DNA from 2 places in the Corallincola spongiicola genome. Region 1 is predicted to be linked to the other one. Evidence: predicted binding sites of a transcription regulator. Region 1 holds the regulator's gene; the other holds the start of a gene.
What was found. Region 1 encodes MetJ, which represses methionine synthesis genes. Its sites were predicted from a motif close to TAGACGTCTAGACGTCTA; they were not measured.

Region 1 (11,598 bases):
ACTTTGGGAAGCGGTACCGAGCTTTCTGCGTGATCTCAACGCGGAACTGGATAGTCGCTTTGGCCGAAAGCTTCCGGTCGATGGCGTGGCGCCCATTCGCTTTGCCAGTTGGATGGGCGGCGACCGTGACGGTAACCCGTTTGTTACGGCCAAGGTGACCCGCGAAGTGCTGTTGCTGGCGCGCTGGAAAGTGGCCGATCTCTATATTCGCGATTTAGGGCCACTGATTGGCGAGTTGTCGATGAGCCAATGCGACGACGCCCTTGCTGACTACAGTAACGGTGCCAAAGAACCCTACCGCCATGTACTTAAGCGTTTGCGAGATCACCTGCGCGCCACCCGCGAAGGGATCGAAGCGGTATTGGATGGTCGCTCTGTAGGGGTATGCCCTCTGATCCGTGATGTCAAAGATATCCGTGAGCCCCTGCAACTCTGCTACGAATCATTGCATAACTGTGGCATGGGCGTAGTCGCTGATGGCGCCCTATTAGATACCCTGCGCCGTGTCGCCTGTTTCGGTATTAATCTGGTAAAACTGGATGTTCGTCAAGATGCTGCGCGCCATGCCGATGCGATTGGCGAGATCACCCGTTATTTAGGGTTGGGTGATTACAGCAGCTGGCGTGAAGAGGATAAACAAGCCTTCCTGTTGCAGGAGCTGGCCAGTAAACGGCCATTACTTCCGAAGCAGTGGCAACCCAGCGCAGATACGCAAGAAGTATTAGACACCTGCGAAGTGATCGCTGAACAGCACCCGGATGCCCTCGGCACCTATGTGATCTCGATGGCATCAGATCCTTCCGATGTGTTAGCTGTACAACTGTTACTAAAAGAGTCTGGTGTCAGCTTTAACATGGGCGTCGCGCCACTGTTTGAAACTCTGGATGACCTCAATGGTGGTGCAGACTGTATCAAGCGCTTACTGGAGATTGACTGGTATCGCGGCTATATCAAAGGCCATCAGGAAGTGATGATTGGCTACTCTGATTCCGCTAAAGATGCCGGCATGATGGCCGCGGCATGGGCACAGTACAGTGCGCAGGAAGATCTGGTACAGGTCTGTAAAGAAGCTGACGTCGCTTTGATGCTGTTTCACGGCCGCGGCGGCACTATTGGACGTGGGGGCGGCCCGGCACACAATGCGATCCTGTCTCAACCTCCAGGTTCGTTAGATGGCGGTATTCGCGTCACTGAACAGGGCGAAATGATCCGGGTGAAATTTGGTTTACCAGAAGTCGCTCAGCACTCACTGGCGTTATATGGCAGTGCCGTGCTCGAAGGTAAACTGCTACCACCTCCGGTACCGGAGCAAAGCTGGCGCCAGCTAATGGATCAGCTGTCTGCAACCTCCTGTGAAGCCTATCGTGCAGTGGTGCGCGGCGAGCCTCAATTCGTCGAATACTTCCGCGCTGCAACACCGGAAGTTGAGCTGGGCAAACTGCCATTGGGTTCACGCCCACCGAAGCGTAAACCCACTGGCGGAATTGAAAGCTTGCGTGCTATCCCATGGATCTTCGCTTGGGCTCAGAACCGGTTAGTGTTGCCGGCCTGGTTAGGCTCACCTGCGGGTCTAAAAGAGGTGATAGCCAATGGCCAACAACCTCTGCTCGAAGAGATGTTCGAACAGTGGCCATTCTTCCGCACCCGCCTCAACATGCTTGAGATGGTGTTCATGAAAGCTGAACCTGAAGTTTCCAAGTATTACGAGCAGGTATTGGTGCCGCAAGAGCTGCACGCACTGGGTGACAAGCTTCGCGCTCAGCTACAGGAAGGGATCGACATTGTATTGTCGCTGACACACGATAACGATCTGATGGAACGGGAAACATGGCAGCAACAGTCTATTAAGCTACGTAACCCTTACATGGACCCATTGCATATGTTGCAAGCAGAGCTGCTGCGACGTTCTCGCGCATCAGACGAGGTTTGCAATGCTGTGGATCAGGCATTGATGGTGACCATGACCGGGATCTCTGCGGGTATGCGTAATACCGGTTAATCCCAAAGTAGCAAAAAACGAAAAAGCCACCTAATCCAGGTGGCTTTTCTGTCTCTAGGCCTACTCAAAATCTAGGCAGACTCTGCCATCTCCGATGACTTCGGCGTGACGTCGGGCATTTCCCACTCAGGGTGCTGCTGTTTATGTTGCTCGAACAAAAAGCGCCCCAATGCTTGCTCTAAATCGGGTTCATCAAATAACAGGTTGTAAGCCACCGTTTGCTGGTCAATACGCCTAACTTTTGCGCCAGAAAGAGGCAGTAGCGAACCACACTCGGGCAATTCCAGCTGCAACTCCAGCTTCTCTGGTGCGGGGCCTTCATGTTCAGGCAGTGTCACAGAGAAGCCGCTGAGAGAAATATCATGCACCTTCAGTTCAGCTTCTTTGCCGCATGCTTCCAACAAACGCAGCGGTAACTGGGGCTGCATCCGCCATTGCCGCATAGTGGGGCCGGTTTCGAAGATCTGTGGCGCCTGTAACTCCATGGTTAAACGGTTAAACTCGTCCTGAAACAACTGTAACGGAAAGATAAGACGGCGGTTTTTGAACTGCGCCACCATCTGCATACTGGCAGCCTGTCCGAGACGGCCAAGCATTTCACTGTGCTCTTGATCACCATCCAACGTAAACGACGGCTGAACCTGATTTCCTTCAGGCAAGCGACTGAACATCACTTCATTGAGAAAACTCAACTCTTCAGATTCTAAAATTGACGACTCACTCATTTGCGACATCCTTGGGCTGCAAACGTGGGATTTCTGCTGAAAAAACAGTCACTATTCGTGCCAATTATGCACAGTTCACATTTTTTTAACAAGTGTGTGTTAGTGCAAACTGTTATCAAATTTCAACCGGCATAGCTTGTCAGCTGTTCATGAGTAGCCAACGCAAGCGGACTGCTTGTTCGAGTCACGGCTACAGATCACTATCAAGGAGTATCGAACAGCAACGAAAGTCACCACTATTCCTAATACTCTCATTGCCGACGAACCAAAATAAAAGCAAGAGAGCTGCTTTGTGATGATCTAAACAACTAACGACGATTCAGCGGTACTACGCGGAACCAAACCCACTCACCAATGCCGCCACCTAGAAAAAATAAATTAATTAAAACAGCCTATTGAGATCTAAAACGGTGATTTTAACTAACGAAGCATTAGTTGATCACCTATCATTAAATAACGCGGGGGAATACGCGATTTAAGACAACAGGACAGCGAATGGCGTTAACATCAGGGTCCAATAAGCAACAGCCTCAACCAGTTATTGATCGAATAAAATCAACCAAACTCGGCCCATTTGTATTAAAGATTTCCCATCACTTCAGCGACGGCTCGGTTTACCACTGGACATCTCGGGCTCACCGTAAAGGTAGTGGCCATGGTGCAGTCAACCAAACAAGTCCCACTCTTAGTCAGCAGCTATTGGTTTTTCGGCCGACATTTTTAAGCTGGTGTATGGCGATGCTATTCATGATCGGTGCCGTTTGTTTTGCCGCCCCCTGTATCAACGAGGTCTGGCCTGGGCTAATCAATCACTGGTTAGAAGATGTCGACACCATCAATATGGTGTTTTTTGTTGGCTCTATCTTCTTCACCAGTGCCGCTTACCTACAGCTTCTCGAGGTGGTCAATGCTGATCGACGGGCAGAATTAGAAGCAGGTGTTACGCCCACTAACCCCTTCACGTGGTTCAGCTGGCAACCTAATCAGATTGGCTGGTTAAGTGCATTTATCCAGCTTGCCGGTACCTTGTTCTTCAATCTGAATACCTTTGATGTGATGTTAAGTGACCTGAACTGGTTGCAACAAGATTTACTGATCTGGACTCCCGACATCATCGGTTGCCTCTGTTTCCTGGCGGCCAGCGGTCTTGCGGTAATTGAAGAGTGCCACAGCTTTTGGGCATGGAAGCCACGCTCTATTTCATGGTGGGTCGTCATGGTTAACATGCTCGGCTCTATCGCCTTTATGGTCGCAGGCGTATTCACGCTGATCTTACCCAGTAGCCAGGAGGTTCTCGACTTGTATCAAATCAACCTTTGGACCTTAGTCGGCGCAGTCTGCTTTTTTGTTGGCGCTTATCTGACCCTACCAGAAATGACGCAGTGGAAACGTCCAGCCATGTTAGTTCGGCAACAGGCTCATAACTGACTCTAGATAGTTGGAACAAGCCTAACGTGAGAAGAAAAAGAGCCGGCCTATGGCCAGCTCTTTTTTTGCTTAAATAATCTGTTGGATTAGTTACTCGGACGTACGCCCAATGAATGGCAGATGGCGTAACTCAGATCAGCACGATTCAGGGTATAGAAGTGAAAGTCTTTCACGCCCTCTTTCGCCAGCACCTTGACCATATCCATAGCGATCGATGCGCCGAGCAGGTTACGCGTCATGGCGTCATCATCAAGGCCGTCATACATTTTATGCAGCCACTGCGGTAGATGAACGCTGGTCATGCCTGCGAAGCGTTTAAGTTGGTTAAAGTTTGATACCGGCAATATACCTGGCACGATCTCAACATCGATACCCGCGGTGACACACCGGTCACGAAAACGCAGATAGCTTTCCACATCAAAGAAAAACTGGGTGATGGCACGGTTGGCACCGGCATCCACTTTGCGTTTTAGGTTAATCAGATCCGCTTGCGCACTTTTCGCTTCTGGGTGCACTTCTGGGTAGGCCGCTACCGAAATATCAAAATCCGCTTCCGATTTCAGCAAAGCCACCAGATCTGCCGCATACATATCTGGGCGCTCATTGCTGCCTTCCGGCAAATCACCACGTAGTGCGACAATCTCCCGAATACCATTTTGCCAGTAATCACGGGCGATCTGGCGTAACTCATCTCGGCTGGCATCAATACAAGTTAAGTGAGGGGCAGCGGTCAAGCCGGTATCTTTCTTAATCCGCTTAACGATGTCGTGGGTACGATCCCGTTCACCGCTGCAGGCACCATAAGTCACTGAGACAAATTTAGGCTTTAGAGGGGCTAAACGCTCAATCGAGTTCCACAGCGTCTGCTCCATCTTTTCATTACTTGGCGGGAAGAACTCAAAAGAAACATTGATCTTGCCAAGCTCCGACAAGCTTTGGTTCAACAGACCTATCTGCTGTGCGTGACTTAATGCCATTTCACTTAACTCCCTGGCCTTGCCAGTGCTGAATGCAATGTGACTCACAGGGTCACATTTAGATGTTTAGACGTCTATACGGCCTAAATTTGAGGTGATCGGCATTTAATGTCAAGTCATTTTTGTGCCAAAACACCGAGCGCAACAGCACTCAGTTTGCCCGTGCCTTACCCGTTAGGTGACCAAAAGGCGATAAAAAAGGAGGCAACGGCCTCCTTATTACGCAATCCAAATGACGGTGAGCGACTAATCTTCGGTGTGCAGATCCGGGATCGGTAAGCCTAACTCTTCCATCTGCTTGCGTACCTCTTCAGGCAAGTCATCTGGACTGTCTTTTCGTAGGTCGTCATCAGCGGGCAGCGGTTGCCCTGTGTAGGCATGCAGAAACGCTTCACAAAGCAGCTCACTATTAGTGGCATGGCGTAAATTATTAACCTGACGACGCGTACGTTCGTCGGTCAGGATCTTAAGCACCTTAAGCGGAATAGAAACAGTGATTTTTTTAACCTGCTCATTCTTCTTACCATGCTCTGCATAAGGGCTGATATATTCGCCGTTCCACTCTGCCATGTCAGCGCTGCCTACCTTCGTTTGCTGCAAATAACCCTGCTGATTGTACCGAGTCAGACGAGTCAGTCAAATATAGCAATCCAAATGGCGGGATGTTTAGACGTCCAGATATCTTGACGTCTGAAAGTTCATCCCTTATCGTTGCCTCATGCCCGCCTCTGCCTGCATATTTTGATGTCCAGCAGATGGCCCCTTAGCCAAAGTGAGAGCAACCAGATGAGCAAACGTAACATTGCCACCGTATCGGTGCGTGCCGGTATCGATACTGACCATCAGCACGGTGCTGTGGTGCCGCCAATCTATCTGTCCAGCAACTATACGTTTGCGGACTTCGATCAGCCGCGACAATATGATTACACACGTTCAGGCAACCCTACCCGTGATGCGCTAGCCGAAGCGTTAGCTGAACTCGAACAGGGCGCGAAAGGCGTAATCACCAGCACGGGTATGGCGGCAGTGCATTTGGCTACCATGTTATTAGAAGCCGATGATCTGCTGGTTGTTCCTCACGACTGTTATGGCGGTAGCTATCGCCTGTTCACCAATTTAGAAAAGAAAGGCCATTTCAAATTGTTGGTGGTTGATCAGAATGATCCCACCGCGTTCGCTGCGGCGTTGGCACAAAAGCCAAAAATGGTTTGGGTAGAAACACCAAGTAACCCACTGCTACGTGTGGTTGACGTGGCAGCTATCTGCGAGCAAGCCCACGCTCAAGGTGCCTTAGTCACGGTTGATAACACTTTCCTGTCACCGGTATTGCAACAGCCGTTAACTCTGGGTGCAGATATCGTCGTCCACTCTACAACCAAATACATTAACGGCCATTCCGACGTTGTTGGCGGTGCCGTTGTCGCCAAAGAGCAGGCAATGGGAGATGATTTAGCTTGGTGGGCAAACTGTATCGGGATCACAGGTTCTCCGTTTGACAGCTTCCTGACCATGCGGGGTTTGCGCACGCTCAAGCCACGAGTGAAACAACACCAGGATAATGCCGCGGAGATCATCAAATTCTTACAGCAACAAACCAAAGTTGCGGCGATTTATCACCCGAGCCTGCCGGATCATCCAGGCCACGAGATCGCCAAGCGTCAGCAGCATGGTTTTGGTGCCATGTTGAGCTTTGAGCTGAAAGGCGGCGTCGATGAGGTAAAAGCATTTCTCAGTGGTCTGAGTTTGTTCTCATTGGCAGAATCTCTTGGCGGTGTAGAAAGCTTAGTTGCCCACCCGGCAACCATGACCCACGCAGCCATGGATGAAGCAGCGCGCATTGAAGCGGGCATTGGCAACAACCTGCTTCGTTTATCTGTCGGCATCGAAGATGTGGCAGATCTAATTGCAGATCTGCAAGCGGGCTTTGATGCGGTTTAAGTTATAATTGGCCGACTGGCATAACCTAAGGTAATCAGCCGATATGTGGCAGCACGCACAGCGCAGTGAATCCGTGTCATCACGGAGCAGAGTTCATAAGTTTGGTGGCAGTAGTTTGGCCGATGCAGATTGCTATCTGCGGGTCGTAGAGCTGCTAAAAGAGCACACCTCCGCAGGGGATCTTGTGGTGGTCTCAGCGGCGGGTAAAACCACCAACGCGCTGGTGTTGTGCAGCAAAAGTGCGGGCAGCAATGACGAGCTGGTAAAACAAACCTTAACTGATCTGGAGCGCTTTCAAGGCAGTCTGATCACCCAGCTGTTAGACGGTGCCGCGGCAAAACAAGCCCTGCAATCGTTAAGCGATGATCTCAACCAGATCCAGACTCTGCTGCAAGCTGGCGATGAGTCGGCGCGCTATAACGAAACTGTCGGATTTGGCGAGCTATGGTCAGCTCGGCTACTGGCGGCATTGCTCAATCAGTCCACTGTTCCCGCAGGCTGGTTGGATGCACGCGAGATTTTCTCGGCACAACCGGGACCGCAACCAGAGATCGATGTTGCACTGTCGCAGCCAAAACTGGCCGAACAACTGTTACAGCGCCAAGAGGAGCTCACCATTGTCACTGGCTTTATCAGCCGTGGCCCGGACGGTGAAACCGTGACCCTTGGCCGTAACGGCAGTGACTACAGCGCGACTATGCTGGCCACCTTAGCCGATGCGCAAGCCGCTACGATTTGGACTGATGTTGCCGGTATCTTTAGTGCCGATCCCAATAAGGTCAAAGGGGCGCGTACGCAACCAATTCTATCGCTGGCGGAAGCAGCTGAGCTGGCACGTTTAGGCTCACCGGTACTGCATACTCGCACGCTACAGCCGATGGTCGGCCGCAAGACGCGCTTGTCGATCCGTTCAACCTTTGCCGCCACCGGTAGTCATACCCAAATAGCCCCCACTCAGGTGGGTGAAAAGGGTGCCAAGATTGTCACCTCATTAGATAAAGTCTGCCTGATCAGTATGAACACCTCATCCCGTCAGGCATTTGAGGAAGCCACGGCCACCATTCGCGCTTATCTCGACCGTTATCAGTTAGTGCCACTGGCAAAACAATATCAACCCGATCAGCGCTTGATCCGGCTCTGTTTTACCGCAGAAGTCGCGGAAACTGCGTTTGCCCGACTGAAAGACTTTCAGCTGCAGGGCGCGTTCTGCAACCTAACACTGAATGACAACTACGCCTTAGCAGCCATGGTTGGCGATGGTGTCACCGAGAATGCCCGCCACTACCACTGCTTCTATCGCCATCTGCAAGATGCGCCAGTTGAGTTTATTCAACCCGGTGAACATGGCCTCAGTTTAGTGGCAGTGCTGCGGGAAACCGACCTAGATACCCTGCTCTCGCATATGCATCACGGTATCTCCAGCCCCGATAAGAAACTGGGCGTGGCATTGTTTGGTACCGGCAATATCGGCTCTGGTTGGTTACGCCTGTATCAAGAACAGCAGCATTACTTGTCCAACTATCACCGCCTCGAAGTGCAACTCTGTGCACTGTACAACCAAGACGGCGCGATTATCGACTTCACCGGTATCGAGGTAGATGATTGGCAGGCGCGTTTTCAGCAGCACAAAGAAGATATGGGCTTCGAACAGTTACTCGAACTGCTCGCAGGCCACCCCTATGACGAACTGGTTGTGATCGACGCAACCGATAGTCGAGATCTGGCGTATCAATACCCTGCGCTGATGGAACATGGCATCCATCTGATCAGCGCCAATAAATATCCGGCGTCGGCACCATTATCGCTGTACCGTGAAATTACCCAGCAACGCAAAGAGAAAGCTGTGGTTTGGCTCAACAATGCCACCGTGGGTGCCGGACTGCCGGTGCACTATGTCACGGGCGACCTGCAACACTCCGGCGACGAAGTGGTCAGCATCAGTGGCGTATGGTCAGGCACCATGTCTTGGCTGCTACAGCAATATGATGGCAAACAGCCATTCTCTTCTTTGATCCGTGAGGCAATGGATCAGGGGCTCACCGAGCCAGATCCACGGGAAGATCTCACTGGCGAAGATGTTTGCTGTAAGTTGCTGATCCTCGCCCGTCAGCTGGGCATGGAAGAGTTTGAAATGGATGACATCGAGGTGGTTTCTCTGGTCGATGAAGAGGCTCTGGAGGGCTCGATCGAAGAGTTCTTCGCCAATGCCGAGGTATTTGATCGCCAAATTGCTTCCGCATATGGTCGCGCCGAAGCCAGTGGCCGCGTATTGCGCTATATCGCCCGTCTAGAGCGTGGCGGTCAGGCTCACGTTGGTTTGGAATTTCTCGATCCAAGTGACCCCATGGCCAACTGCCATGCAGGGGAAAACATCTATGCTATCCACAGTGAATGGTTTAAAGAGCAGCCGTTGGTGATCCGTGGCCCGGCAGTTGGCCCCGAGCTCACGGCCGGCTCGGTACAGTCAGATCTGTTTAAGCTATGCCAGCATATTAAGTCAGCCTAAACGCATTACAACCAGACAATAAAAAGGGCCGCTATTCGTTAGCGGCCCTTTTTATTTTTGGAACAACAATATGTTTACTAAGAAGTTTTTACGGCCACCGTCGCCAATGCGGCGGTTAATTTTGCCCGCGCTTCTCGAAACTGCTCAAGCGCTCTTACCAGATAGGTATTCGCCTCTTCCAGATAACCATCGGCCGACGCCGACCAGATACGATTGATATAACGCTCACCGGCGGCAAACGGCGACATCACATCCGCAAACACCTGCACACCGCAGCTATGGCGAATACTGTACCTGGCCTCGGCAAACTGATTCAGATCGGCACGAAACAGGCGGTCAATCTCAAAACGGTATTCATGCACCGGCAACTCGTGGCGCCTATCCACCAGCTGTTCTGCCTCCATCACAATACGACCAAGGGCATCATTCAGTTGACCCAGATTTTCCTCAAGCTGTTCCGGATCATGAGCAACAAGGTGTTGATGACGCTTCACCATCACCAAGCCAACGGCTCCCACCACCATGGCTACAGCATAATAGCCCCACGGCAACGTGGCAGGATCCAGAGAGGTGGTAAACGCCGCAGCCAGCGCACCAATAATCAATAGCATATAACCAAGCAGCAACATTACAGCCCCTCCATCACGTAACTCACGGCGAATCCAACCCCTATTAACGCTTCACCGACGATCAAGCCTGCGGCGATAGGAATACCGACCGACTCACTGTATGCATCACCTTTATAACGGTCGCATAGTTCCCGTAGCAGGGTACCCAGGGCATAGGTCAGCACGATATTAAAGGGAAGATAGAAACCCAGCCCCACAGTAATACCTAAGCCACCGGACAACGCCGAGAGTAGAGCACCAATACCGGCACCCGCCAGATACTTTTCTGTGGGGATGTCACCGCCGAGAATACCGCTGATCATGCTAGCCAACGCTTGCCCCTGAGGGGCGGGTAGTTTTTCCGATCCTAAGCCGTAGGCTTCATGCAGCACCATGATCAAACCGATCACCAGCAGCGGCCCTAACCAGGCTCCTAAGAATTGTCCCATCTGTTGCATCTTCGGCGTTGCGCCCACCAGATAGCCGGTTTTCAGATCCAGCATCAGATCGGTGGCCTGACTCATAGCAACACATACCGCCGCGCCCAAGGTCACCGCAGCAATCACGGCTTCGGCGTCACCCAACCCTTTAGCGATAATGATCAGTATGGTCACCGCGATCAGCGTCATACCAGAGAGTGGCGACCAATTAGTGCGGCCAATCGCTTCCGATAAGATCACCCCAGCAATCCAGATCCAGAGGGTACCCATCACCGCCATGAGTAGGCCGCGTCCCAAGCCCATATGCTCCGTCGACAAAATAGACATCACTGCCAGTAGGATCGCCGCCGCCACAATGGCGATATACAGCAGCTTAATCGGCATCTCGTCTTTACTTACCACCGACTTACTCACCGCGGCACTCTGCATTGAGCGGATAGCGGAGATGATCAGGGGCAAGGCCAGGGCGATCCCCATCAACGCGCCCCCAATTAACATGCCGATCCCCACCGGCCGAAACAGATCAACCCGTAAAGCATTCGGCAGCGTCACCGGATTGCCAGCCGCATCCAGCGGCAACAAATCAAAGCCACTAAGTAAGGGCGCTAATAACCAGTAACAGACAAAACCACCAAGAATAAAGGCGATACCACCTCGGCCAGCGATAAAACCAACCCCAACCGTGAGTAGCGACAGATACCAGACACCATTCATATACTCGGGCAAGCCAATCAAAGCGCCCAGATCCCAGTTATCGACACCGCCCATTTGCGATCCAAAGTGAACCAGCGCAGCCACTGCCGCGGCCCCTACTAACAGCTTGGCTTTTTGCACGCCAGCACCCGGTGACTTGAGGATCGTGGCCACCGCCACGCCCCCTGGATAGGTCAGGCGCTCATAGTCGATCATCTGTTTACGTAACGGAATAATAAAAGCGATACCAAGAAAGGCACCGGCAATACAACCAAAGGTCAGCA
Region 2 (11,598 bases), on a different contig from region 1:
GGCGGCAAAATTAGATAACGACCCTTGCAGCGCCAAGCCGATAGCCAAACCGGCCGCAGCAATAACTGCCGCAAAAGAGGTTGTTTCAATACCCAACTGAGACAAGGTGACGATCACAGTTAACGTCATCGCCGCGTAGTAAACCAGATTGCCAATAAAACCGACTAACGTCGCTTCTACAGATTTAGCGTTCATCATTTTTTCGACAATATTACGCACAGAGCGGGAGATCAGGCGTCCAACGAAAAAGATGACTAAGGCCAGCACCACATTGGTGATCAATGCTTGCAACATTGGCTGGCTGTCAGTGATCAAGACTTCAATTTGTTCCATGGGAGTCATTCCTTACTTTTGATTCTTATACGTCTCTCTGAATATGAGACCCCTGTACAACTCTTCCCAGGCGATCCGCCCCATAGTGTGAGCTAGAATCGGCCATAAAAAAACCCGCCTAACGGCGGGTTTTTAAAAATGCTAAAAACAGTTCAATTACAGAACGTCAATCGCATTCAAGTCAGCAAATGCTTTTTCCAGGCGAGTAACCATGCCAGCCTGACCAGCACGCAACCATACGCGAGGATCGTAGTGCTTCTTGTTAGGTGAATCGTCACCATCAGGGTTACCGATCTGGCCCTGCAAGTAAGCTTCTTTCTCTTTGTAGTAATCCATCACACCTTCCCAAGTAGCCCACTGGGTGTCAGTGTCGATGTTCATCTTAATTACGCCGTAACCGATAGACTCTTGGATCTCTTCTTGAGTAGAACCAGAACCGCCGTGGAATACGAAGTTCAAAGAGTTAGCAGGCAAACCATGCTTCTCTGAAACATATGCCTGAGAATCACGCAGGATGGTTGGAGTCAGAACAACGTTACCAGGCTTGTATACACCGTGTACGTTACCGAAAGACGCTGCGATAGTGAAACGTGGGCTAACTGCGTTCAGTTTCTCGTAGGCATAGTCTACTTCTGAAGGCTGGGTATACAGCAAAGAAGTATCCATGTCTGAGTTATCAACGCCATCTTCTTCACCACCAGTACAACCCAATTCGATTTCCAGGGTCATGCCGATTTTGCTCATGCGCTCAAGGTACTTGGCACAAGTTTCGATGTTTTCTTCCAGGCTCTCTTCTGACAAGTCGATCATGTGCGAGCTGAACAGAGGCTTACCAGTTTCTGCGAAGAACTTCTCGCCAGCATCTAACAGGCCGTCGATCCAAGGCAGCAATTTCTTAGCAGCGTGGTCAGTATGCAGGATAACTGGAACACCGTAAGCTTCAGCCATCTGGTGAACGTGCTTAGCACCAGCAATAGCACCCAAGATTTGCGCTGTTTGACCTTCGGCTTTCAGACCTTTACCAGCGAAGAATGCAGCACCGCCGTTAGAGAACTGAACAACAACAGGTGCTTTCACCTTTGCTGCCGCTTCCAAAACACCGTTTACAGAGTCTGTGCCTACACAGTTAACAGCAGGCAGAGCAAAGTTGTTTTCTTTAGCGATGGCGAATACTTTCTGAACATCATCACCGGTAACAACACCAGGCTTTACAACGTCAAAGATCTTAGACATAACAAATTTCCTAATTGAGATACGTTTTCTTAGTGTTCCAAATTGTGACTCAGTTCCATCACTTATGGTTTGCTAACAAATGTAGCAGGAACACAGCAAAAGGCGGGTAAACAACACCCGCCAGCTTGAATTAACCTTTCGCGCGCTCTTCCAGCATTGCTACTGCTGGCAAAGTTTTCCCTTCAACAAACTCAAGGAAAGCGCCGCCGCCAGTAGAGATGTAAGAAACATCTGCTTTAATACCGAACTTGTCGATAGCAGCCAATGTGTCACCACCACCAGCAACAGAGAAGCCTTCGCTCTCTGCAATTGCTTTAGAGATAGACAGTGTACCTGCTTCGAAGTTCTTGAACTCAAAAACGCCGACTGGACCATTCCACAAAATAGTCTTGGCATTCTTCAGGATCTCAGCCAGTTCAGCAGAGCTGTTAGGACCAAGATCGAAAATCATGTCGTCGTCAGTCACTTCACTCACGTCTTTAATTTCTGCTTCAGCATTTTCGTCGAATGCTTTGGCACAAGCAACATCAGTAGCAACTGGGATAGAGCACTCTTTCATCAGCTTTTGCGCTGTAGGGATCAAGTCAGCTTCATAAAGTGACTTACCTACATTGTGGCCAGAAGCCGCGATGAAAGTGTTAGCAATACCACCGCCAACAACCAGTTGGTCAGCAATTTTAGACAGTGACTCAAGTACTGTCAGCTTGGTAGATACTTTAGAACCACCAACGATAGCCACCATTGGGCGCGCAGGCTCAGCCATTGCTTTGCCTAATGCATCCAACTCACCCGCCAACAAAGGGCCAGCACAAGCAACAGGCGCATACTGAGCAACACCGTGGGTTGAACCCTGTGCACGGTGAGCCGTACCAAAGGCATCCATCACGAATACGTCACACAGTGCAGCGTACTGCTTTGCCAGACCTTCTTCGTTCTTCTTTTCGCCTTTGTTAAAGCGAACATTTTCCAGAACAACCAACTCGCCAGCTGCAACGTCAACGCCTGCCAAGTAGTCTTTTGCCAAACGTACTGGTGCTTTAACAGCGTCCGCAAGGTAGTTAACAACAGGCTGCAGTGAAAACTCTTCAGCGTATTCGCCTTCAGTTGGGCGACCTAGGTGAGAAGTCACCATCACTTTTGCACCGGCTTTCAGGGCAATTTCGATGGTAGGCAGTGATGCTAGGATGCGCGCATCCGAAGTCACTTTGCCATCTTTCACAGGTACGTTGAGATCTGCACGGATCAGGACGCGTTTACCGGCCAGATCCAGATCAGTCATTTTAATAACAGACATGGTGATTCCTCTATGTTCGACTGAAGTTAAGCGAATTGGGTTGAGTTTGGGAGACCGCATTCATTATAGACCGACATGTATCAATCATCCGGTTTGCGAATCCCCATTCGTTGTCACACCAAACTAGTAATTTGATCAAATGATGGTGGCTGACTCGTGTTTGCGTTCCATCCACAATCGATGAGTGTGGATCATGATTAAAGTCAGCAGAAACCAAAGGTTCGTCAGTATAAGACAGGATTTGGGAGAATTCTCCCTTAGCTGCGCTTTGTAGTAATTGATTTACATCACGGATCGATACTTTCTTGTGAACTGTAACCGACAAGTCCATCGCAGTCACGTTAATCGTCGGCACTCGCACGGCAATTGCCTCAAATCGACCCGCGAACTTAGGCAAGATCCGCTCCACTCCCACAGACAACTTGGTATCAACAGGAATAATGGAGTGGCCAGCGGCGCGAGTTCGACGTAAATCCGGATGATAGGCATCAATGACGGGTTGATCATTCATCGCCGAATGGATAGTCGTGATCGCGCCAGATTCGATGCCAAACTCATCATCCAATAGCTTGATCACAGGCACGATGCAGTTGGTGGTACAAGAACCGTTAGATACGATCCGATCTTCGGCCTTCAATACAGCTTCATTAACGCCCCAAATAACGGTGGCATCAACGTCTGCTTCGGTACGGGCAGGTTGCGAAAACAAGACCTTTTTCGCGCCAGCAGCAAGATGTTGCTCTGCGTGTTCACGGCGATTAAAGCTACCGGTACATTCAAACACCACATCAATAGCCAACTCATCCCAGGGTAGCTGAGAGATATCGGCCTGCTGTAAGAGTTGAATATCATCATCACCCACCCGCAAAGTCGTCTGTTCCAATTCTACTGAACAGTTAAAACGACCATGGGTAGTGTCATAGCGAGTTAAGTGAGCAATGGCGTCAACATCAGCCAACTCATTAATCGCTACCACCTTAATATCTTGTTCGCCACGCTCATAAAGTGCACGCAGTACACTGCGCCCAATACGGCCATAGCCATTTATCGCAACTCTTATCGTCATACCACAGTCTGATAGGTGCAATTTAAGAAGAGATATAAAAAGGCGAGCCTAAGGCCCGCCTTTAATATCGAGTGGAATTAGCCCAGTAACTCGCGGCAATTTTCCAAAACATTTTTGGTGGTGATACCAAACATCTCGAACAACTGATCCGCAGGAGCGGACTCACCGAACGTTGTCATACCAATCACCCGACCATTCAGGCCAACATACTTGTACCAGTAGTCGACTATTCCGGCTTCAACGGCGACGCGGTTACTTACCGCAGCAGGCAATACAGCTTCTTTATACGCTGCGTCTTGGGCGTCAAACACGTCCGTTGATGGCATTGAAACGACACGCACCTTACGGCCTTCTGCAGTCAACGTGGCATAGGCTTCAACTGCGAGTTGAACCTCAGATCCGGTAGCAATCAGGATAAGCTCAGGCTGACCTTCACAATCCTTCAACACATAACCACCGCGGGCGATATCAGCAACCTGCTGTGGGGTACGATCCTGATGAGCCAAGTTCTGGCGAGTAAAGATAAGGCTAGTAGGCCCCTCTTTACGTTCAATCGCCGCTTTCCAAGACACAGCTGATTCAACCGTGTCACATGGACGCCAGTTTTCCAGATTAGGTGTCATACGCAAGCTGGAAATCTGCTCTACTGGCTGGTGCGTCGGACCATCTTCACCCAAACCGATAGAATCGTGGGTATAAACAAAGATGCTACGCTGCTTCATCAACGCGGCCATACGTACCGCATTACGAGCGTATTCAACGAACATTAAGAAAGTGGCACCGTAAGGTACGAAACCTTTGTGCAGAGCAAGACCATTCATGATGGCTGACATGCCAAATTCACGCACACCGTAAAAGATATAGTTGCCGTCAGCATCATCAGCAGTGAGGCCTTTCGCCCCACTCCACAATGTCAGGTTAGAACCCGCAAGGTCGGCTGAGCCGCCCATGAATTCAGGTAATAATGGGCCATAAGCATTCAGGCAGTTCTGACTTGCTTTACGGGTCGCAATGACTTCGCCTTTGGCTTGCAGGTCAGCAATGTACTGATCTGCTTGCGCTGAGAACTCAGCAGGCAGGTCACCCTTCATGCGGCGCTCGTACTCAGCGGCTAACTCAGGGTGCTCGCCACGATAAGCAGCAAATTTGTCATGCCAAGCGGCTTCTTCGGCCTGACCCGCATCTTTCGCACTCCACTGCTCGTAGTGATCAGCAGGGATCTCAAATGCACCATGCTTCCAACCAAGGAATTCACGTGATGCAGCGATCTCTTCATCGCCTAATGGCGCACCGTGACAGTCGTGGCTACCAGCTTTATTCGGCGAGCCGTAACCAATCACAGTCTTACAACAGATAAGGGTTGGCTTGCCAGTTTCTGCACGCGCCGCATCGACTGCTGCTGCAATCGCTGCAGCATCATGGCCATCAACCGCTGGAATAACGTGCCAGCCGTATGATTCGAAACGCTTGGCCGTGTCATCGGTAAACCAGCCTTCAACTTCACCGTCAATTGAGATGCCGTTGTCATCCCAAAATGCAATCAACTTACCTAGACCCAAGGTGCCAGCCAATGAACAGGCTTCATGGGAGATACCTTCCATCAAGCAACCGTCACCGAGGAAGCAATAGGTGTAGTGGTCAACCACATTATGAACACCACGGTTAAACTGCGCGGCCAATGATTTTTCTGCGATCGCAAAACCAACCGCATTGGTGATGCCCTGACCCAGTGGCCCGGTGGTAGTTTCTACACCCGGCGCATAACCATATTCAGGGTGACCAGGGGTTTTAGAATGCAATTGACGGAAGTTTTTCAAATCATCAATTGAGAGGTCGTAGCCTGTGAGGTGTAACAGGGAATACAACAACATAGAACCGTGGCCGTTGGATAATACGAAACGATCGCGGTCAACCCATTCAGGATTAGTTGGGTTGTGCTTCATATAATCGCGCCAGAGAACCTCCGCGATATCAGCCATACCCATAGGTGCGCCGGGGTGACCCGACTTAGCTTTTTGTACACCATCCATGCTCAGTGCACGGATTGCGTTGGCAAGATCACGACGAGAAGGCATCGAATACTCCCAGCTCTATAATTTGAAGTGTCTGAAAAAATGGACGCATATTGTCAATGTTTCTGTGTACATTAGCAACGAAATTCTACGCCTCTATATATGTAATCTATTATTTACGTTTACACGTACAACAAAGCGGTTATGCGCTTTTTTTACGATCGGGGCTAGCACATTTGCAGCTCTCTTGGTTAGAATAGACGTCTAGACGTTCATACATATATAAGTCTATCTATCTGGATGACACCCATGGCACAACATTTATTTACCTCCGAATCCGTTTCTGAGGGGCACCCCGACAAAATCGCAGATCAGATCTCTGATGCTGTTCTCGATGCAATTCTCGAACAGGACTCTATGGCACGCGTAGCCTGTGAGACCCTGGTTAAAACCGGCATGGTGCTAGTGGCAGGCGAAGTCACTACTGAAGCATGGGTAGATATCGAACAACTGGTACGTGATACCGTTCGAGATATTGGCTATGTGCACTCAGATATGGGCTTTGACGCTGACTCCTGTGCTGTCGTTAACGCTATCGGTAAACAATCGCCTGATATCGCTCAAGGTGTTGACCGCGGTGATCCTCGCGAGCAGGGGGCTGGTGACCAAGGCTTGATGTTCGGTTACGCCAGCAACGAGACTGATGTCCTGATGCCTGCGCCAATTACTTATGCCCACCGCCTCGTAAAGCGTCAGGCTGAAGTACGTAAGAACGGCACACTTCCTTGGTTACGCCCAGACGCTAAAAGCCAGGTAAGTTTTGTTTATGAAAACGGCAAGCCTGTTGGCATTGATGCTGTGGTGTTATCGACACAGCACTGTGACAGCGTCAGCCAAAGTGACCTGGTAGAAGCGGTTCGCGAAGTCATTATCGATCCGGTATTACCCCGCGAATGGCTAAACGACAAGACCAAGTACTTCATCAACCCCACCGGTCGCTTTGTTATCGGTGGCCCGATGGGTGACTGCGGCTTAACTGGCCGGAAGATCATCGTTGATACTTACGGTGGTATGGCTCGCCACGGTGGCGGTGCGTTCTCCGGTAAAGATCCGTCAAAAGTTGACCGTAGCGCCGCTTACGCTGGCCGTTACGTGGCAAAAAACATTGTTGCTGCTGGGTTGGCTGAACGCTGTGAGATCCAGGTAAGTTATGCCATTGGCGTAGCCGAACCGACCTCTATCAGCGTCGAAACCTTTGGTACAGGTAAAGTGGCTGACGAGCTGTTAGTTAAACTGGTTAGAGAACACTTTGACCTGCGTCCATATGGTCTCACTGAAATGTTAGATTTAGTGCAGCCTATCTATAAAGAAACCGCCGCTTATGGTCACTTTGGCCGTGAGCAGTTCCCTTGGGAGCAGGTTAATAAAATAGACGCTCTGCGCGCCTCTGCAGGCTTATAATTGACTGACTAAATTTGCCGCACCCGTGTATTAGCCCCCCCCACAAAGTGCTGTGGGTGCCATGCACTTGCGGCAAGGCTCACCCCGCGTAGTGTTTTGGGTGTACCGTTCATCCTGAAAATAAAGGTAAGCGAAAGCTTGCCTTTTTTGTTTATACTGCGTTGATTGATCACGTAAACTGGCTTCGCTTTCTTCGCTCTGCTTTTCAGTATCGTTTGGTCAGGATAAGAGTTACATCATGCGCAACATTCGACTATTTCACCCAGAACCGCTGACCTCTCCGTCAACGGTCGAGCTAAGTAGTGATGCCGCGGGTCACGTGGCGCGCGTACTCCGAATGCGCCTCGGCGATCCGGTGACGCTTTTTAATGGCGACGGTCATGAGTATCTTGGAACACTCAGTGTTGTCGACAAGCGCAATGTGTCAGTGCAGATACAGCAAGCTCACCCCGCAGATCGGGAAAGCCCACTTGCGATCCACTTAGGCCAAGGAATAAGCCGTGGTGAAAAGATGGATATCACAATACAGAAGTCAGTCGAGTTGGGCGTACAAGAGATCACACCACTGATTACCGAACGTTGCGGCGTCAAGCTCAACAATGAACGCTGGGAGAAGAAAGTCGCACATTGGCAGAAAGTGGCTATCAGTGCCTGCGAACAGTGTGGCCGCAACAGAGTGCCGCGTATCAATTCGCCCCAGCCGCTCTCTGACTGGTTGGCCAGAACAACTGACGCCACTCGTCTCACTTTGCATCCTCATACCGATACCAGCTTTAGCAACATGGCGGCGCCTGGGGATCAGGTAGAGATACTTATCGGCCCCGAGGGCGGACTCTCCGAGCAGGAGATTACCGTCGCTGAGCAAGCGCAATTTTTTACCGTCAAACTCGGTCCTCGCATATTACGAACAGAAACCGCGGCGTTGGTTGCTATCAGCGCTTTGCAACTCAGATTTGGTGACTTGGGATAACAGAATGACTATTACCGTCGGTATCGTGATGGACCCCATCACAGATATAAATATCAAGAAAGACAGCAGCTTTGCCATGCTAATGGCGGCACAGGCGCGGGGTTGGCAACTGCGCTATATGGAGATGGCCGATCTTTACCTCGACCAAGGCAAGGCCTACGGCAGAATGGCACCACTGCAAGTACAGCAAGATGCAGAGAATTGGTTCACTTTGGGCGCGGCCGAAGAGTTACCGTTGACGGAACTTGATGTGGTATTGATGCGCAAAGACCCCCCCTTTGATACCGAGTATATCTACGCCACCTACATGCTAGAGCGAGCCGAAGATGAAGGTGTACTCATCGTCAATAAGCCACAAAGCCTGCGCGATGCCAACGAAAAGCTGTTTACTGCTTGGTTTCCCGAGTTAACCCCCCCTACGCTAGTCACCCGTCGAGCTGACAATATTCGTCGTTTCTATGCCAAACATGACGACATTATTCTAAAGCCGCTGGACGGCATGGGCGGCGCTTCGATTTTCCGGATCAAACCCAACGATCCAAACCTAGGGGTGATCATCGAAACCCTGACGGAACATGGCCAACGCTACTGTATGGCGCAAGCGTTTATTCCAGACATTAAAGATGGCGACAAACGGATCCTGATGATCGATGGTGAACCAGTCCCCTACTGCTTGGCGCGTATCCCCGCCAAAGGAGAAACCCGTGGCAACCTCGCCGCTGGCGGCCGAGGTGAAGCGCGGCCTCTGAGTGAAAGTGATTGGCGTATTGCCCGTGCTGTCGGACCGACGTTAAAAGCCAAAGGGCTGATCTTTGTTGGCCTGGATATCATTGGTGAAGGGCTGACTGAGATCAACGTCACCAGCCCAACCTGTATTCGTGAAATAGAAGCGGCATTCGATATCGATATTGCTGGTCAGTTAATGGACGCCATTGCGCAGCGAATAGCCAACTAACCCTTTTTCAATATGGCGGCTAAGGAATTATGGCCGCCTTAGCTGAGTTTTACGCCAGCAACTGCCATAATAATAGTGTCTGTAGTAACCGAGTGAAATGTATGGAAAGTCTGCGCGATCACCTGCTTATTGCCATGCCGTCGCTGAAAGATCCGTTTTTTTCACGCAGCGTCACCTATATCTGTGAGCATGATGACAAAGGGGCGATGGGTCTCATCATTAACCAACCCGCGCCCATCACCGTTAGCGAGCTACTCAAGCAGGTTGAACACCTTGACTTGGATGACCTGCCTGAAACCACCCGCCAACGCAAAGTCTTTTCCGGTGGACCAGTCAGCCCTGAGCGTGGTTTCGTCCTGCACTCCGCCCAGCACGGCTGGACCAGCAGTCTGAAGGTCAGTGACCAAATCATGGTGACCACCTCGAAAGATATTTTAACCGCCCTGGGCACAGACAAAGCACCGGAGCAATATATCATCACTCTTGGCTACTCTGGCTGGTCTGAAGGGCAGCTCGAAGAAGAGTTGGTTCGCAACAGTTGGCTCACGATCCCCGCCGATGATGAACTGATTTTTAGTACCCCAGCGGATCAATTATGGGAAGCGGCAGCCAAACGGCTGGGTGTCGACATTTGGAATATCAGCCCAGAAATAGGTCATGCTTAATGGGTTCACAAGCGGCACAAAGAACCCTGCTGGGCTTCGATTTTGGCACGGGTAGTATCGGTGTGGCCATCGGCCAAGAGCTGACAGGTACCGCATCACCGCTGCCCGCGCTGAAAGCCAAAGATGGTATACCAGACTGGGATCAGCTCAAACGTCTAATCGAGGAGTGGCAACCCGATCTATTAGTGATTGGCCTACCACTCAACATGGATGGCACAGAGCAGTGGATAACCGCCAGAGCCAAAAAATTCGCCGGACGATTACATGGCCGCTTTGGCACACCGTTTGAGATGCAGGATGAACGCCTGACGACGGCAGATGCAAAAGAAAGATTGTTTGAGCTGGGTGGCTATCAAGCACTCCAAAAAGACAAAATTGATAGTGTATCGGCAGTACTCATCATCGAAAGCTACATGCAACGAGCCTATCAGTAGCTGAAGGGAAGCCACGAGCCTAATCAACTTCACAACTTCACGTTTCTTAATATTGTCTGGTGCCGATATCCGTTAGCATATACTGAGCTTCTTGATAGCAAGCAGTATCGTAGCGCAACGGATTTGGACAGCAGTTGAATGGCAAGCCAAAATATTTGTACCGCACTGATTTTGATAAGCCTGTTATCGGCGTGTTCCACTAAACCCCAAGCAGAGCTTCCCCAAGCAACACTCAATTACGAAGCCTTAGATGATGGCTCAATTAAGTTTGTTTACACGCTACCATTTGCCACTCCCACCCTGAATACCAAGAAGAAACGTCAGCAACCTCAAGGGGGGCAATACCGCAGCCTGCGCGAATCACAATCCCCCGTAAACGCAGCTTTAACCGGTATCACAGACCCTGAAATGGAAGAGCAAGCAGAGGTCGGGCTGGATAGCGCATTAGACGAGCAGCAACTCTGTTTCGAATCGCTAACTATTAAGCAACGGCGCTGGACCACCGCAGGCTATCAACTAACCGGATTATGTCGTTAACCTATTTTGTCACACCCAAATATCTGTCTTTGATTTGCTGCCACTCATCCGTATCTATCAAGTTCAATATTTGTTGGTTTAACAGTTCTCTGGTGGGATCATTTGGCGGTAACGCAATACCATAATCCTGGCGCAGGAATGTTTGCGGCAACACCCTCAATTGATGGGCAAAATTCGCGTTAATTTCATATCGTAGAATCGGCAAGTCATACACCATGGCAATCACCTTGCCATCTGCAAGTAGCTTTAAGCCCTCTTCAACGGATGCCACTTCTTCATGGCGAACAAACTGTTCATGCAGATAGATGGAACTGGTGCTGCCTTTAACAGAGACCACCGGTTCACCATACAGATCATCAATACCAGTAATGGACTGTTCCAATTGCCCCACCGTTAAAGAGGTGGCGATGGCCGCAGTAAATCCGGAAATAATGATGATACTGGCAAACATCCAGATTAAACCGACAATCCGTCCCAGCAGGGATTTTGGCGCTTTATCTCCATACCCTACAGTGGTCATCGTTACTGCTGACCACCAAACACCCGCTCCAACCCCTTTGATTGGCGCAACAGAAAACTGCTCATTGTGTTTACGCTCTGCCAACCAAACAACCACTCCGACAATGGTAAGTACGGCT

Region 2: a site for MetJ is predicted at 6,196-6,213, ahead of metK (methionine adenosyltransferase). Genes of this name have one in related genera too.

The regions. Positions count from the first base shown of each region.
Region 1 covers NZ_SHLY01000002.1:120,801-132,398, reverse strand. The annotation lists gene ppc (phosphoenolpyruvate carboxylase) at 1-1,999, shown strand, start outside; gene EXY25_RS06250 (PilZ domain-containing protein) at 2,071-2,724, opposite strand; gene EXY25_RS06245 (hypothetical protein) at 3,220-4,152, shown strand; gene metF (methylenetetrahydrofolate reductase) at 4,239-5,129, opposite strand; gene metJ (met regulon transcriptional regulator MetJ) at 5,376-5,699, opposite strand; gene metB (cystathionine gamma-synthase) at 5,916-7,067, shown strand; gene metL (bifunctional aspartate kinase/homoserine dehydrogenase II) at 7,111-9,573, shown strand; gene EXY25_RS06220 (hypothetical protein) at 9,651-10,202, opposite strand; gene EXY25_RS06215 (OPT family oligopeptide transporter) at 10,202-11,598, opposite strand, start outside.
Region 2 covers NZ_SHLY01000007.1:80,176-91,773, reverse strand. The annotation lists gene EXY25_RS16240 (mechanosensitive ion channel family protein) at 1-333, opposite strand, end outside; gene fbaA (class II fructose-bisphosphate aldolase) at 490-1,566, opposite strand; gene EXY25_RS16230 (phosphoglycerate kinase) at 1,697-2,860, opposite strand; gene epd (erythrose-4-phosphate dehydrogenase) at 2,871-3,926, opposite strand; gene tkt (transketolase) at 4,004-6,001, opposite strand; gene metK (methionine adenosyltransferase) at 6,248-7,399, shown strand; gene rsmE (16S rRNA (uracil(1498)-N(3))-methyltransferase) at 7,638-8,369, shown strand; gene gshB (glutathione synthase) at 8,374-9,324, shown strand; gene EXY25_RS16200 (YqgE/AlgH family protein) at 9,426-9,989, shown strand; gene ruvX (Holliday junction resolvase RuvX) at 9,989-10,423, shown strand; gene EXY25_RS16190 (hypothetical protein) at 10,562-10,960, shown strand; gene EXY25_RS16185 (transporter substrate-binding domain-containing protein) at 10,962-11,598, opposite strand, start outside.